Regions from separate parts of the Lysinibacillus sp. FN11 genome, predicted to be linked through region 3. Evidence: a T-box and tRNA genes for the amino acid it is inferred to sense, from the RefSeq annotation. Region 3 holds a T-box; the other regions hold tRNA genes.
What was found. A T-box is a leader RNA that pairs with one kind of tRNA and senses whether it is charged. The one in region 3 lies ahead of alaS (alanine--tRNA ligase), so its partner is inferred to be a tRNA-Ala.
Positions count from the first base shown of each region.

Region 1: it encodes a tRNA-Ala, which carries the amino acid that the T-box ahead of alaS (alanine--tRNA ligase) is inferred to sense. The anticodon was not compared.
Region 2: it encodes a tRNA-Ala, which carries the amino acid that the T-box ahead of alaS (alanine--tRNA ligase) is inferred to sense. The anticodon was not compared.

Region 1 is NZ_CP102383.1:4,580,141-4,585,369, forward strand. Features, by position in the region: rRNA gene NP781_RS23900 (23S ribosomal RNA) at 1-870, shown strand, start outside; rRNA gene rrf (5S ribosomal RNA) at 938-1,053, shown strand; tRNA gene NP781_RS23910 (tRNA-Val) at 1,065-1,140, shown strand; tRNA gene NP781_RS23915 (tRNA-Asp) at 1,145-1,220, shown strand; tRNA gene NP781_RS23920 (tRNA-Thr) at 1,229-1,304, shown strand; tRNA gene NP781_RS23925 (tRNA-Tyr) at 1,312-1,395, shown strand; tRNA gene NP781_RS23930 (tRNA-Trp) at 1,400-1,473, shown strand; tRNA gene NP781_RS23935 (tRNA-His) at 1,522-1,597, shown strand; tRNA gene NP781_RS23940 (tRNA-Gln) at 1,607-1,681, shown strand; tRNA gene NP781_RS23945 (tRNA-Lys) at 1,695-1,767, shown strand; tRNA gene NP781_RS23950 (tRNA-Arg) at 1,786-1,862, shown strand; tRNA gene NP781_RS23955 (tRNA-Pro) at 1,878-1,954, shown strand; tRNA gene NP781_RS23960 (tRNA-Ala) at 1,970-2,045, shown strand; tRNA gene NP781_RS23965 (tRNA-Ser) at 2,059-2,151, shown strand; tRNA gene NP781_RS23970 (tRNA-Phe) at 2,158-2,233, shown strand; tRNA gene NP781_RS23975 (tRNA-Gly) at 2,239-2,312, shown strand; tRNA gene NP781_RS23980 (tRNA-Ile) at 2,317-2,390, shown strand; tRNA gene NP781_RS23985 (tRNA-Asn) at 2,398-2,474, shown strand; tRNA gene NP781_RS23990 (tRNA-Glu) at 2,476-2,547, shown strand; gene NP781_RS23995 (hypothetical protein) at 2,947-3,117, shown strand; gene NP781_RS24000 (nitric oxide synthase oxygenase) at 3,277-4,323, shown strand; gene NP781_RS24005 (hypothetical protein) at 4,412-4,903, shown strand; gene NP781_RS24010 (CynX/NimT family MFS transporter) at 4,971-5,229, opposite strand, start outside.
Region 2 is NZ_CP102383.1:3,168,740-3,173,968, forward strand. Features, by position in the region: gene nadC (carboxylating nicotinate-nucleotide diphosphorylase) at 1-672, shown strand, start outside; gene nadA (quinolinate synthase NadA) at 659-1,762, shown strand; gene NP781_RS16790 (VOC family protein) at 1,925-2,341, shown strand; tRNA gene NP781_RS16795 (tRNA-Glu) at 2,401-2,472, opposite strand; tRNA gene NP781_RS16800 (tRNA-Ser) at 2,475-2,565, opposite strand; tRNA gene NP781_RS16805 (tRNA-Asn) at 2,576-2,652, opposite strand; tRNA gene NP781_RS16810 (tRNA-Ile) at 2,657-2,733, opposite strand; tRNA gene NP781_RS16815 (tRNA-Gly) at 2,735-2,808, opposite strand; tRNA gene NP781_RS16820 (tRNA-Phe) at 2,814-2,889, opposite strand; tRNA gene NP781_RS16825 (tRNA-Asp) at 2,948-3,023, opposite strand; tRNA gene NP781_RS16830 (tRNA-Met) at 3,027-3,101, opposite strand; tRNA gene NP781_RS16835 (tRNA-Ser) at 3,155-3,247, opposite strand; tRNA gene NP781_RS16840 (tRNA-Ile) at 3,263-3,339, opposite strand; tRNA gene NP781_RS16845 (tRNA-Met) at 3,347-3,420, opposite strand; tRNA gene NP781_RS16850 (tRNA-Ala) at 3,449-3,524, opposite strand; tRNA gene NP781_RS16855 (tRNA-Pro) at 3,541-3,617, opposite strand; tRNA gene NP781_RS16860 (tRNA-Arg) at 3,627-3,703, opposite strand; tRNA gene NP781_RS16865 (tRNA-Leu) at 3,712-3,800, opposite strand; tRNA gene NP781_RS16870 (tRNA-Gly) at 3,806-3,880, opposite strand; tRNA gene NP781_RS16875 (tRNA-Leu) at 3,917-4,001, opposite strand; tRNA gene NP781_RS16880 (tRNA-Lys) at 4,019-4,094, opposite strand; tRNA gene NP781_RS16885 (tRNA-Thr) at 4,102-4,177, opposite strand; tRNA gene NP781_RS16890 (tRNA-Val) at 4,181-4,256, opposite strand; rRNA gene rrf (5S ribosomal RNA) at 4,267-4,382, opposite strand; rRNA gene NP781_RS16900 (23S ribosomal RNA) at 4,575-5,229, opposite strand, start outside.
Region 3 is NZ_CP102383.1:2,737,568-2,742,796, forward strand. Features, by position in the region: gene NP781_RS14660 (DUF1292 domain-containing protein) at 1-71, opposite strand, end outside; gene NP781_RS14665 (DUF1292 domain-containing protein) at 444-752, opposite strand; gene ruvX (Holliday junction resolvase RuvX) at 771-1,187, opposite strand; gene NP781_RS14675 (IreB family regulatory phosphoprotein) at 1,190-1,456, opposite strand; gene alaS (alanine--tRNA ligase) at 1,545-4,205, opposite strand; T-box leader at 4,293-4,508, opposite strand; gene corA (magnesium/cobalt transporter CorA) at 4,577-5,229, opposite strand, start outside.

The DNA of each region.
Region 1 (5,229 bases), 1.8 Mb from region 3:
AAGATGCAGGTTACCCGCGACAGGACGGAAAGACCCCGTGGAGCTTTACTGTAGCCTGATATTGAATTTTGGTACAACTTGTACAGGATAGGTAGGAGCCAGAGATCTCGGAGCGCCAGCTTCGAAGGAGGCGTCGGTGGGATACTACCCTGGTTGTATTGAAATTCTAACCCATGCCCCTTAGCGGGGCAGGAGACAGTGTCAGGCGGACAGTTTGACTGGGGCGGTCGCCTCCTAAAAGGTAACGGAGGCGCCCAAAGGTTCCCTCAGAATGGTTGGAAATCATTCGTAGAGTGTAAAGGCACAAGGGAGCTTGACTGCGAGACCTACAAGTCGAGCAGGGTCGAAAGACGGGCTTAGTGATCCGGTGGTTCCGCATGGAAGGGCCATCGCTCAACGGATAAAAGCTACCCCGGGGATAACAGGCTTATCTCCCCCAAGAGTCCACATCGACGGGGAGGTTTGGCACCTCGATGTCGGCTCATCGCATCCTGGGGCTGTAGTCGGTCCCAAGGGTTGGGCTGTTCGCCCATTAAAGCGGTACGCGAGCTGGGTTCAGAACGTCGTGAGACAGTTCGGTCCCTATCCGTCGTGGGCGTAGGAAATTTGAGAGGAGCTGTCCTTAGTACGAGAGGACCGGGATGGACACACCGCTGGTGTACCAGTTGTCTTGCCAAAGGCATCGCTGGGTAGCTATGTGTGGACGGGATAAGTGCTGAAAGCATCTAAGCATGAAGCCCCCCTCAAGATGAGATTTCCCATTACGCAAGTAAGTAAGATCCCTCAAAGACGATGAGGTAGATAGGTTCGAGGTGGAAGTGTGGTGACACATGGAGCTGACGAATACTAATCGATCGAGGACTTAACCAAAAAAGTTTGAAACATTCAATGTATCGTTTATCCAGTTTTGAAAGAATAAGTCTTTCAGCTGAATAAGTGAAGTGATGATGGCAAAGAGGTCACACCCGTTCCCATACCGAACACGGAAGTTAAGCTCTTTAGCGCCGATGGTAGTTGGGGGCTTCCCCCTGTGAGAGTAGGACGTCGCTTCGCTTATTTTTTGTGGAGGATTAGCTCAGCTGGGAGAGCACCTGCCTTACAAGCAGGGGGTCGGCGGTTCGAGCCCGTCATCCTCCACCATTTTGGTCCCGTGGTGTAGCGGTTAACATGCCTGCCTGTCACGCAGGAGATCGCCGGTTCGATCCCGGTCGGGACCGCCATTATTATTGCCGGTGTAGCTCAGTTGGTAGAGCAACTGACTTGTAATCAGTAGGTCGTGGGTTCGACTCCTATCGCCGGCACCATTCCCTTGGAGGGGTAGCGAAGTGGCTAAACGCGGCGGACTGTAAATCCGCTCCTTAGGGTTCGGCGGTTCGAATCCGTCCCCCTCCACCATTTTAGGGGCATAGTTCAACGGTAGAATAGAGGTCTCCAAAACCTTTGGTGTGGGTTCGATTCCTACTGCCCCTGCCAGGTATTGAGGTACTCGTTCATAATACAGCTAATATAATTTATATAGTGGCGATTGTGGCGAAGTGGTTAACGCATCGGATTGTGGTTCCGACATTCGTGGGTTCGATTCCCATCAGTCGCCCCATTTTAAAATTGGGGTATAGCCAAGCGGTAAGGCAACGGATTTTGATTCCGTCATGCCTAGGTTCGAATCCTAGTACCCCAGCCATTTTTAATTTCATGAGCCATTAGCTCAGTTGGTAGAGCATCTGACTTTTAATCAGAGGGTCGAAGGTTCGAGTCCTTCATGGCTCATCATTTTTTAATTAGCATGCGCCCGTAGCTCAATTGGATAGAGCGTCTGACTACGGATCAGAAGGTTATGGGTTCGACTCCTGTCGGGCGCGCCAATAAAATCATGTTTACGGAATGTAGCTCAGCTTGGTAGAGCACTTGGTTTGGGACCAAGGGGTCGTAGGTTCGAATCCTGTCATTCCGACCATCTTTCATGATAAATGGGGCCTTAGCTCAGCTGGGAGAGCGCCTGCCTTGCACGCAGGAGGTCAGCGGTTCGATCCCGCTAGGCTCCACCATTGTAATATTTTTGGAGGTATACCCAAGTCTGGCTGAAGGGATCGGTCTTGAAAACCGACAGGCGGGTAACACCGCGCGGGGGTTCGAATCCCTCTACCTCCTCCATTTTTCGGGTCAGTAGCTCAGTTGGTAGAGCATTAGATTGAAGCTCTAAGTGTCGGCGGTTCGATTCCGTCCTGACCCACCATTATTGCGGGTGTAGTTTAATGGTAAAACCTCAGCCTTCCAAGCTGATGTCGTGAGTTCGATTCTCATCACCCGCTCCAAAATGGGCCTATAGCTCAGCTGGTTAGAGCGCACGCCTGATAAGCGTGAGGTCGATGGTTCGAGTCCATTTAGGCCCATCATTATTCCGAAGTAGCTCAGTTGGTAGTAGCACCTGACTGTTAATCAGGTTGTCGCAGGTTCGAGTCCTGCCTTCGGAGCCACGGCCCGTTGGTCAAGTGGTTAAGACACCGCCCTTTCACGGCGGTAACACGGGTTCGAATCCCGTACGGGTCATCAAGCATGTAGCACAGATGTGTGTTACATGCTTTTTTCTATTCTCCTTTTTCATGTTGTTGAGAAAAGATCACTAGCAGAAAAAGACACCTATTAGCAAGGTAAGAGGTTGATTTCCGTTCCGCCAGTTTCCTTTCCAGAGGGCGTCCGATGAGCCACTTCACTCATTTACGTTTGCTCCAGGGTCTCATCTGTGACGCTGGCTCCACTACAATTAACTTTTCTGCAAAGTGTCTTTACTTTACTTTTTTCATAGTAGCATAGCGATCAAAAAGCCCATTATCGGTATGCTTAGAGGAGATAAGCTCTTATTTTCAATGTGGAGTAGGGAATCAGTTACAACAGCCATCCATAAGTGAACACCTTCAATTTATTTGTGGGATAAATGAGGAAGACTACTTGATTGCCGGGGTTAGCCAGAAAGAGGCTAACCGCAGCGTGAAAGCCAAGCGTCAGCAGCATGTAAGTAGCCTAAAATGGAAAGACTTTTATCTTTCACAAAAAATTCTATTGATTGCTTTGCTACAACACTATGAAGGTTACATGATTAATGTAGACTTTTTACAATAGTTAGGATCCCTCTCCCTTACATTCTCTTAAGAAAGAGAGTCTATAGAGTAAATTTGAACAAACTATTTCATATATAAAATATGTATGTTTTTTCAATTACTATTTTCGTGGTGCTTGTGGTTTTGTTCCTCTAATATGAGGATAAGTGGAGGAATCGATATGAATATACAGGAGATACAGCAATTTTTAAGTCTATATCAGACAGAACAAAATGAATCAGAATTTTGGTTAAAGAATAGATTACAGGCAGTTAAGGATGCAGGTGAATATCACCCAACAACAGAGGAGCTAGTTTTTGGCGCACGGGTGGCATGGCGAAATAGCAATAAGTGTATTGGACGTCTGTTTTGGCAGTCACTGCATGTAGTAGATGCACGTGATGTTTTAGATGAAAAGGCTATTTTTCAAAAATTACTAGAACATATTGATTATGCGACAAATCATGGGAAAATCCGTCCAACTATAACAGTGTTTGCTTCAGATAGAGTACGGATTTGGAATCATCAACTAATTCGTTATGCAGGCTATGAAACAGAGGCAGGCATTATTGGAGATTCGCAGTCCACTAAATTTACAAAAGTGTGTGAGTCGTTAGGATGGAAAGGTAAAGGAACTGATTTTGATGTACTACCAATCGTTATACAGGTGGATGATCGTGCTCCTCAAATGTTTGTAATTCCTGAAGAAAATGTAGTAGAGGTTTCAATCCGCCATCCAGAGTCAATCGATGTGGAGAAATTAGGAATGAAGTGGTATGCTGTACCTATTATTTCGAGTATGCGTTTTCAAATGGCTGGAATTGATTTTCAAGCAGCTCCATTTAACGGCTGGTATATGGGAACAGAGATTGGTGCACGAAATTTAGCAGATCATGATCGTTATAATATGTTACCTGCAATTGCAGAGATTTTTAATCTTGATACAACCAAACAAGCGTCTCTTTGGCGTGATCGCGCTTTAGTAGAACTTAATATTGCTGTTCTTCACTCATTTAAAGAAGAGGGTGTGAGCATTGTTGATCATCATACAGCAGCTCAGCAGTTTAGATTGTTTGAGGAGGCTGAAAAATCAACAGGAAGAGAAGTTACTGGCAACTGGACATGGTTAATCCCACCACTTTCCCCTGCCACAACTCACATATTCCATAAACCCTATGTAAATATATATCATACACCAAATTATTTTTATCAAAAACCATGCTATTAGTGTAAAGGAATTGTTTACTTTCAACACTTTTGATGAGAGAGGGCTTACTATGTTAGATCAGCAAATTCCCAATATCCCCTGAAGACAATTGACGACACCTTATGGTAGAGGTACAGCCATTCCTAAGCTGATAGAACAGGAGCAATACACACAACTAGCTGAATTAATCGAACATCAAGGTACACTGTGGCAGGTGACACCATGGGTTTTGCTTGTCCTGTTAAAAAAGCTTACTAGTAAAAAATTGGAGTTTGTCTCCTTACAAGAAATACAATTATATTTAGCTGTGGCACATGCTATTACGAAAGATTATCTCGACCCAGTCAATACTGTTAAAAATATGCAGGAGCTATTAGACGTCAACTATTTATGGGTAGAAAATGAGGACAATGATGAGCAGGAGTGGGAGGAAGAAACGCCAAAGGGCTATGGAAAGCAAGCTTTTGTAGGCTATTACTATTATAGTTATTTGCTTTTACAAGAGGCTGTTCCTATTTTTTCTACTATAACAGCTCGTAATAATGAAGCATCAGAATGCCTTGCTGAATTGCTAACATTAATCCAGCAACTCGACAATTAAGTAATGTGTAAACACTATATAGAAAAAAAGCAGATGGAGGAAGCTGAACCACCTGCTTTATTTAATTTTAATGCACATATTCATCCTTAGAAGCTCTCATTGAGCAAAAGAAGAGTAAAATTGCCACAACGACAAAGAGCCATCCCGCAATATTCCAACCACCAAATAAATCATGCAAGTAGCCAAAAAGAATAGGACCAATTGCGGCAAATAAATAACCCAAAGATTGTGCAAAGCCTGATAAATCTGCTGCTTCAAATGCAGTACGAGTACGGAGAGTGAAGAACATCATTGCTAGGGCGAATGAAGAACCACCTGCTAACCCT
Region 2 (5,229 bases), 430 kb from region 3:
ATCGAAGTCAACCTTCATAAAAAAGATGGAGAGATGGTTAAGTCAGGTGATGTACTCGCTGTGATTAAAGGTCCCTTACAAAAGTTATTAATCGGTGAGCGTGTCATTTTAAATCTTATTCAACGTATGTCTGCTATTGCAACGGCAGCCCATCTTGCCGTTCAAGAAACAGTAGGTACTCACGCAAAAATATGTGATACGCGTAAAACACTACCAGGACTGCGTATGTTAGATAAATATGCTGTTCGAATTGGTGGTGCTTTTAATCATCGTAATGGCCTGTATGACGCAATTATGCTAAAGGATAATCATATTGCCTTTGCTGGTAGCATTACAAAGGCAGTTCAGGCCGCTAGAGTAAAAGTCGGTCATACCGTAAAAATTGAAGTTGAAATTGAAACAAAAGAACAATTAGAAGAAGCTATCAACGCAGGAGCAGATATTATTATGTTTGATAACCGTAGCCCAGAAGAAATTCGTGCATGGCTTCCCATTGTTCCTCCCACTATTGCGACTGAAGCATCTGGGGGCATCACACTTGAAAATTTAAAGGCATATGCCCAATCGGGTATTCAATGGATTTCACTTGGCTCCTTAACACATTCAGTTAAAGCTTTTGATATTAGTGCACTCGTTCAAATGAAAGGAGATCATTCCCTTGTCCATCACTAGTTTATTACAACAGACGACATTACTCCCAGAGCATTATCGGGAACTATCTGTAAAGGAAATGGAATCTCGTATTTTATCAATAAAGAAAAAATTAGGTCCTAAATTATTTATTCCTGCCCACCATTATCAAAAAGATGAAGTCATTCAATTTGCAGACGCAACTGGGGATTCTTTACAGTTAGCTCAATTATCCGCAGCAAATAAGGAAGCTGAACACATCGTATTTTGCGGTGTACATTTTATGGCAGAGACTGCTGATATGCTGACAACGAAACAGCAACGTGTCTATTTACCAGATATGCGCGCTGGTTGTTCAATGGCTGATATGGCAGATATTTATCAAACAGAACAAGCATGGCCCATTCTTCAAGAACTCTTTGGTGATACGATTATTCCTCTAACCTATGTTAATTCAACTGCGGCTATTAAAGCCTTTACTGGAAGGCATGGTGGTGCTTGTGTCACTTCATCGAATGCAAAGGAACTTGTTCAATGGGCTTTTACCCAAAAACAGCGTATCTTCTTTTTACCTGACCAACATTTAGGAAGGAATACTGCCTATGATTTAGGTATACCTCTTGAAAATATGGCTGTTTGGAATCCACATAAGAACATGCTCGAAACAAAAGAGCCTCTTGAAAATATCCAGGTTATTCTTTGGAAGGGTCACTGCTCTGTGCACGAAGGGTTTACGGTTCAACATACAGAGGTTATTCGCAAAGAACACCCGACTATGAGGATTATCGTTCACCCAGAGTGCAGCCGTGAAGTGGTAGCAGCGGCTGATGATGCAGGCTCCACAAAATACATTATTGATACAATCAATCGAGCTCCAAGCGGATCTGCATGGGCAATTGGAACAGAAATGAATCTTGTCAATCGCATTATTAAGCAGCATCCTGATAAACATATTGTGTCCTTAAATGAAAACTTTTGTCCTTGTTTAACAATGAATCGAATTGACCTTCCACATTTGTTATGGAGCTTAGAAAGTATTGAGCAAGGTCAACCTCATAACCGTATACAAGTAGATGAACATACTACCGCTGAAGCACTTAGTTCACTTGATAGAATGCTAGCCAGAGGATAAATAGTTACACTTTTTAAACAGAAAGGTTGAAGATATAACCTTTCTGTTTTTGTTTACAAACACCTGCTTTCAATAGTGCTAATGGCTTCCATTTTCGCCTACATTGCTAAAATTGACACGACTTTATTCTCCATGATACTGTCAATTTGGAGGTGATATTAAATGGCTTTTCAATCGAAAAATATCTTTATCAATTTACCAGTAAAAGATCTAAACAAATCTATCAGTTTTTTTAAGGAATTAGGTTTTGAGTTCAATCAACAATTCAGTGATGAAACAACAGCCTCAATGATTATTAGTGAAAATATCTTCGCATTAATAATGGTTGAAGAACGATTTAAAGGATTTAGTAAGAAAGAAGTTACAGATACTACTACTTCTGCAGAAGCAATCTTATGTCTTTCTGCTGAAAGCCGAGAACAAGTAGATCAATTAGTGAATAAGGCACTTGCCTCTGGTGGTAAACCATATAGTGAACCACAAGATCACGGATTTATGTATGGTCGGGGTTTTCAAGATGTAGATGGGCATATCTGGGAAGTGGTTTATATGGATGAAAATGCATTGAATCAAGAGTAAATTTTGTATCTATGAATATCAAAAAACAGTAGATGCAAATGCATCTACTGTTTTTAGTATGACCCGTACGGGATTCGAACCCGTGTTACCGCCGTGAAAGGGCGGTGTCTTAACCACTTGACCAACGGGCCCATGGCGGAGAAGGAGGGATTTGAACCCTCGCGCCGGTTACCCGACCTACACCCTTAGCAGGGGCGCCTCTTCAGCCTCTTGAGTACTTCCCCAAAATAAAAATGGCTCCGAAGGCAGGACTCGAACCTGCGACAACCTGATTAACAGTCAGGTGCTACTACCAACTGAGCTACTTCGGAATAATGGTGGGCCTAAATGGACTCGAACCATCGACCTCACGCTTATCAGGCGTGCGCTCTAACCAGCTGAGCTATAGGCCCTTGGAGCGGGTGATGGGAATCGAACCCACGACATCAGCTTGGAAGGCTGAGGTTTTACCATTAAACTACACCCGCATAAATGGTGGGTCAGGACGGAATCGAACCGCCGACACTTAGAGCTTCAATCTAATGCTCTACCAACTGAGCTACTGACCCATTTCGTCCATGCTAAGCTTACTCATTCTTTTGCTTCTCATGACTTTTATTTTAAAAATGGCGGTCCCGACCGGGATCGAACCGGCGATCTCCTGCGTGACAGGCAGGCATGTTAACCGCTACACCACGGGACCTTTTGGTTGCGGGGGCTGGATTTGAACCAACGACCTTCGGGTTATGAGCCCGACGAGCTACCACTGCTCCACCCCGCGATAATTTTATGCTGTTTCGAGTTTTTAAAGCACCATTTATAAAAATTTAAAACTGGAGGAGGTAGAGGGATTCGAACCCCCGCGCGGTGTTACCCGCCTGTCGGTTTTCAAGACCGATCCCTTCAGCCAGACTTGGGTATACCTCCGTTACAATATATAAATGGTGGACCTTGCAGGACTCGAACCTGCGACCGGACGGTTATGAGCCGTCTGCTCTAACCAACTGAGCTAAAGGTCCTTTAAGATGGCGGCAGAGGGGATCGAACCCCCGACCTTACGGGTATGAACCGTACGCTCTAGCCAGCTGAGCTACGCCGCCAGGATCTTTATACTGGTTAATTTACTTATGGTGGAGCCTAGCGGGATCGAACCGCTGACCTCCTGCGTGCAAGGCAGGCGCTCTCCCAGCTGAGCTAAGGCCCCATAATTTTTTTGGAAATGGTCGGGAAGACAGGATTCGAACCTGCGACCCCTTGGTCCCAAACCAAGTGCTCTACCAAGCTGAGCTACTTCCCGTTGTTCTTTTGGCGCGCCCGACAGGAGTCGAACCCATAACCTTCTGATCCGTAGTCAGACGCTCTATCCAATTGAGCTACGGGCGCATTTAAAATGGTGCCGAGGACCGGAATCGAACCGGTACGGTAGTCACCTACCGCAGGATTTTAAGTCCTGTGCGTCTGCCAGTTCCGCCACCCCGGCACATTTGGAGCGGAAGACGAGGTTCGAACTCGCGACCCCCACCTTGGCAAGGTGGTGTTCTACCACTGAACTACTTCCGCATGTGCATAAGTTTTTTTATCTGGCAATGAAAATAATGGTGCGGGTGAAGGGAGTCGAACCCCCACGCCTTGCGGCGCTAGATCCTAAGTCTAGTGCGTCTGCCAATTCCGCCACACCCGCTTATTATTATTTAAAAATGGTGAGCCATGAAGGACTCGAACCTTCGACCCTCTGATTAAAAGTCAGATGCTCTACCAACTGAGCTAATGGCTCGAAAAAATGGTGCCGGCTATAGGAATCGAACCCACGACCTACTGATTACAAGTCAGTTGCTCTACCTGCTGAGCTAAACCGGCATATGGTGGAGGATGACGGGCTCGAACCGCCGACCCTCTGCTTGTAAGGCAGATGCTCTCCCAGCTGAGCTAATCCTCCTGGGTATTATGCCTAGCGACGTCCTACTCTCACAGGGGGAAGCCCCCAACTACCATCGGCGCTAAAGAGCTTAACTTCCGTGTTCGGTATGGGAACGGGTGTGACCTCTTTGCCATCATCACTAGACTTATTCGACCTCCAATACACGGCGTATTACTGCGTCAGCTGCTCTCGTTCAATCAGTCACGTACAAAAGTACGCTCCTTCAATCACTCGTTTGCTTCCTTGTACTACTTGTGTCTTGAAGCTCTCTTTTTTATTGAAAGATTTGTTCTTTCAAAACTGGATAAACGGTGCATTGAATGTTTCAAACTTTTTTTGGTTAAGTCCTCGATCGATTAGTATTCGTCAGCTCCATGTGTCACCACACTTTCACCTCGAACCTATCTACCTCATCGTCTTTGAGGGATCTTACTTACTTGCGTAATGGGAAATCTCATCTTGAGGGGGCTTCATGCTTAGATGCTTTCAGCACTTATCCCGTCCACACATAGCTACCCAGCGATGCCTTTGGCAAGACAACTGGTACACCAGCGGTGTGTCCATCCCGGTCCTCTCGTACTAAGGACAGCTCCTCTCAAATTTCCTACGCCCACGACGGATAGGGACCGAACTGTCTCACGACGTTCTGAACCCAGCTCGCGTACCGCTTTAATGGGCGAACAGCCCAACCCTTGGGACCGACTACAGCCCCAGGATGCGATGAGCCGACATCGAGGTGCCAAACCTCCCCGTCGATGTGGACTCTTGGGGGAGATAAGCCTGTTATCCCCGGGGTAGCTTTTATCCGTTGAGCGATGGCCCTTCCATGCGGAACCACCGGATCACTAAGCCCGTCTTTCGACCCTGCTCGACTTGTAGGTCTCGCAGTCAAGCTCCCTTGTGCCTTTACACTCTACGAATGATTTCCAACCATTCTGAGGGAACCTTTGGGCGCCTCCGTTACCTTTTAGGAGGCGACCGCCCCAGTCAA
Region 3 (5,229 bases):
ATGACCACACGACACTGCTGTTCCTTACCATCTTTCCCAATGATCATAAATTCTTGCGTTTCTTCATTCATCCTGTTTCCTCCTTTATGACAATTTGATGTCATTTATTAAATCGTTTTTGAGGCTATACACTTTAGAATAGCTTCTCCTATTTTTGAGCAAGTTTCCCCTGTTTAGGAGCTTCTCTTCTCTACATTTGAGCAGGCTCTCGAAATTTTCGAGCGTGGCTTTGAGCGGAGCCTCCATTCATGGAGCGGTGCCACTCTAATTCTAAGCGAATCCTCTAACTTTATGAACGTTTCCCAACAATTGTGGATCAAATTCACACATCTACAATGCATTCATTCCTCCATTTAACAATCCTTCTACAATAGAAAAGCTTCAATAAAAAAGGAACAAGGACTGCAAGCTGCGATCCTTGTTCCAAGCTTTGAGTTAGAAGATTAGTCTTCGTTTTCATCCTCTAAAGCGTTTAAAACGTCCTCTACCATATCCCACTCTGCTTCAGTTTCGATTGGTGTTAATTCACCATCTTCACCATTTTCAGATGGTACAAATGAAGATACAAAGATTTCAACTGAGCCATCTTCATCTTCCTCTGCGCCTACCATTGAGTAAAACACATATGATTTGCCAAACTCTGGAGATTCATGAACGTGAATCACTTCACAAAGCTGCTCGTTTCCGTTTTCGTCAATCACTGTAATGTGTTGAACATGTAGTTCTTCCTCATGGTTATGCTCGTGTGCCATGCATAGTCACCTCATCAATTAATTTTTGCTATCTAAGTAGCCTTGTAAAATCATCACAGCTGCCATTTTATCAATGACCTGCTTGCGCTTTTTGCGACTCACGTCCGCTTCGATCAGCATACGTTCAGCAGCCATCGTCGTTAAACGTTCATCCCATAATTTGACCGGTAGTGAGAAATGCTCTTCTAATAGCTTTTTATAGTTCTCAGAAGCCTCTCCACGCGGTCCAACCGTATTATTCATGTTTTTTGGAAAACCTACAACAAATTCTGTTATAGTATATTCCTTTACTAGCTCAGAGATACGGTCAATACCGAACTCACCATTTGCCTCATCAATTTTTACGGTTTCAATACCTTGGGCGGTCCAACCAAGTGCATCACTTACAGCAACACCCACAGTTTTTGACCCAACGTCTAATCCCATAATTCTCATTTCTAGTCCTCGTTATTCTTTTTGATATAAAATTTAACAAGCTCCTCTAGAATTTCGTCACGCTCAAGCTTGCGAATTAAATTACGAGCATCCTGATGGCGAGGAATATACGCCGGATCACCAGAAAGTAAGTAACCAACAATCTGATTGATAGGGTTATATCCCTTTTCCTCTAATGAAGAATGAACTTTCAACATTACCTGCTTGACTTCCTGTTCCATTGATTCTTCTGGAAAATTAAATTTCATCGTTTGATCAAATGAACTCATGACCAGCACCTCGCTTTCAGAAATAAGGAGATGTGCAAACAAGCTCATCTCCAATTTCTCTTTATTATAACATGTTTTGGTGAATTAATTAAATGGATTTAACATAATCATACACAGAAAGTAGTGCTTCATCAAGTTTTGATGCATCTTTTGCACCTGCCATCGCCATATCCGGACGACCGCCACCTTTACCACCACATGCTTCCGCAACCATTTTCACGATATTTCCAGCATGGTAATTGCCACCAACTAATTCTTTTGATACTCCAGCACATAGCATAACCTTATCGCCATCCACTGCTCCAAGAACGATAACAGCCTTTGGCATTTTCGCCTTCAAATCATCCATCATCTGACGCAGTTGGTTATTGTCTTTTGCTTCTACCTTTGTAGAAAGAACTGTGACATCTCCAATTGTTTGTGCTGCATCAACAATTGCCCCAGCCTGAGCATTGGCAATTTTTTGAGATAATGCTTCGTTTTCACGTTGTAATTCTTTGTAGTCTGCTTGTAATGCCTGTATTTTTGTGACAATATCTTTAGCATTTGCTTTTAATAATGCTGCTGCATCATTTAATAATGCTTCTTCTTCTTTTACTGCTTCATAAGCAACTTTTCCTGTAACAGCTTCTATACGACGAGTACCTGCACCGATACCACCTTCTGAAACAATTTTAAAGAAGCCAATTTCAGAAGAGCGTTTAACATGGATACCACCACATAGCTCAATCGAATAATCTCCGATGGATACTACACGTACAACATCTCCATATTTTTCACCGAATAATGCCATAGCACCCATTGCTTTTGCTTCATCAATGCCTTTTTCTTCAATAATGACCTCTATATCATCCCACACTTTTTCATTTACAATACGTTCAATTTGTTGTAATTCTTCTTTTGTAACTTGACCAAAGTGAGAGAAATCAAAACGTAAACGGTCAGGTCCTACATATGATCCAGCTTGGTTTACATGATCACCTAGCACATCTTTTAATGCACGTTGCATAATATGTGTTGCCGTATGGTTTTTAATGATTAAATTGCGGTCATCACGATTGACCACTGCTTGCACTGCATCTTCCACATGCATTTCCCCAGATTCAACTACTACTGTATGAAGCGGTTGACCATTCGGTGCTTTTTGAACATCTTTTACGACAGCCGTAAAGCTATCATTTGAAATAGTACCACTATCGGCAATTTGGCCTCCCATTTCAGCGTAGAATGGTGTCTTTGCTAAAATAACCAATGCTTCCTGACCTTCTGAAGCGACTTTCGCAACTTGACCATTGACGATCATTGCAGCGATTTCAGTATTAACAGTTAACGTATCATAGCCAACAAATTCACTAGCAACCGTTAAGTTTGCTAATACTTCATTCTGCACTTGCATCGAATCAACATCTTGTCGTGCAGCACGCGCGCGTTCACGTTGCTCTTCCATCGCTGCCTCAAAACCTTCATGATCTACTTTCATGCCTACTTCCTCTGCATATTCTTCCGTTAGCTCGATTGGGAAACCATAAGTATCATATAAACGGAAAGCATCTGCTCCTGGGATGTAATCATGACCGACTGCTTTTTGAGATTCCACTACTTCATTAAAGATAGCTAAACCACCATCTAATGTTTCATGGAAACGAATTTCTTCATTTTTAATGACACGTTGAATAAATTCGCTTTTCTCTGTCACTTCTGGATAGAAGTCTTCCATAATTTTACCCACAGTTGGTACAAGTTCAAACATAAATGGTTTTTCAATGCCAATTTGTTTAGCATAGCGAACCGCACGACGTAGTAAACGACGTAATACATAGCCACGGCCTTCGTTTGATGGCAGGGCACCATCACCTATAGCAAATGCTACTGTACGGATATGGTCTGCAATCACTTTAAATGGTGTATTAATATCTTCTTCTGAGCCAAAGATTTCATTTAAGTCTACTTCGCCAGGTCGTTTATATTTACGGTTGGCAAATTCCTCGATTTTTTCAATGATTGGCATAAATAAATCAGTATCAAAGTTTGTTGGTACATTTTGCACGACGGACACAATACGTTCTAAGCCCATACCTGTATCAATATTTTGCTTTGGTAGTGGCGTGTAAGTGCCATCAGGATTATGGTTAAATTGAGAGAACACAAGGTTCCAAATTTCAAGGTAACGCTCATTTTCTCCTCCTGGATACATTTCAGGATCATTTTCATCTGAGCCGTATTCTACGCCGCGATCATAAAAAATCTCTGAGTTCGGACCAGATGGACCTTCTCCGATATCCCAGAAGTTCCCTTCTAAACGAATTAAACGTTCTTCTGGAATACCGATTTCCTGATGCCAAACATCATAAGCTTCCTGATCTTCAGGGTGAATCGTGATAGATAATAATGATGGATCAAAGCCCATCCATTTTTTATCTGTTAAAAACTCCCAAGCGTAATGAATTGCTTCTTTTTTAAAGTAGTCACCAATAGAGAAGTTTCCTAACATTTCAAAGAATGTATGGTGTCGAGCTGTTTTCCCAACGTTTTCAATATCGTTGGTACGAATCGATTTTTGTGCATTTGTAATACGTGGATTATCAGGGATAATACGGCCATCAAAATATGGTTTCAAAGTTGCAACACCTGAGTTGATCCAAAGAAGTGATGGATCATTTATTGGCACAAGTGGTGCTGAGGGCTCATGATGATGCCCCTTTTCTTTAAAAAATTCCAAATACATACGGCGAATATCTACTGCTTTCATCGGATAAATTCCTCCTATTTTATATTGTAAAATCACGATACGAGTCCTGCGATCTACCGAAGAAAATAAAAAAAGCCCTCATCCCCAAAAAGGGACGAGGACTTGTCATTAGTCTCGCGGTACCACCCTAGTTGTAAGTAAAAATCTTACTTACCTCTTTAGCACTTGTAACGTCAGTGAACGGCAGGGATTAGCTGCACTCTGGAGTAGCTTTCGGCATTTGCTGTTGTGAGGATTTTTTCAGCCTAGAAATCCCTTTCTTGTACACACACAAATACGTACTTTTTCCATCATCGTTTTTACTTTTTCTATCGAAAATTATAAAAAAAATCTATTGCGCTGTCAATTAGTACTAGTATGACTAACACTAACTAAGCAATCATTTTTTTGAAATATATCCACATACCCCATGTAAAAATAACTAAGAAGGCGCTAATTGCAATCGTTGTATAAGGGGTATCTTGATAAGGTAAAGGTACATTCATTCCAAAAAAACTAGTAATTACTGATAGTGGTAACATAATTGTCGAAATGACCGTTAATAAATTCAGCTTTTCAATGGATTTCCCACTGATAATTGAAAAATACGTATCAAGCGTGCTGTTCACTAAATCGCGATATGTCTCTGTGGAGTCGACAATACGTTCTAGATGGTCATTCAAATCTTTATAGAATGGAATATTTTCTTCTTGAATGTCAAATTTCCACTGGCCATTGATTGTAGAAAAAATTCTCCTTTGTGGCATAATGGCCTGACGAATTAAAATAATTGTCCGCTTCAACGCAAGAAATTCCTCTGTCACCACTTTTGGTTGATAGTCATAAATTTCTTCTTCTAGTTCATCTATACGTGCGCGAATTCGTTCTAATACTGGGAAGTATTCGTCTGTAATACCGTCAATAATAGTATGCAATAAAAAATCAGTACCCTTTTCTAAATATCTTGGGCTATTGACACAAACATTCTCCATTTTCCCTAGCCATTGCAACTTTTGTTTATGCACAGTCACAATATAGTTTGGTC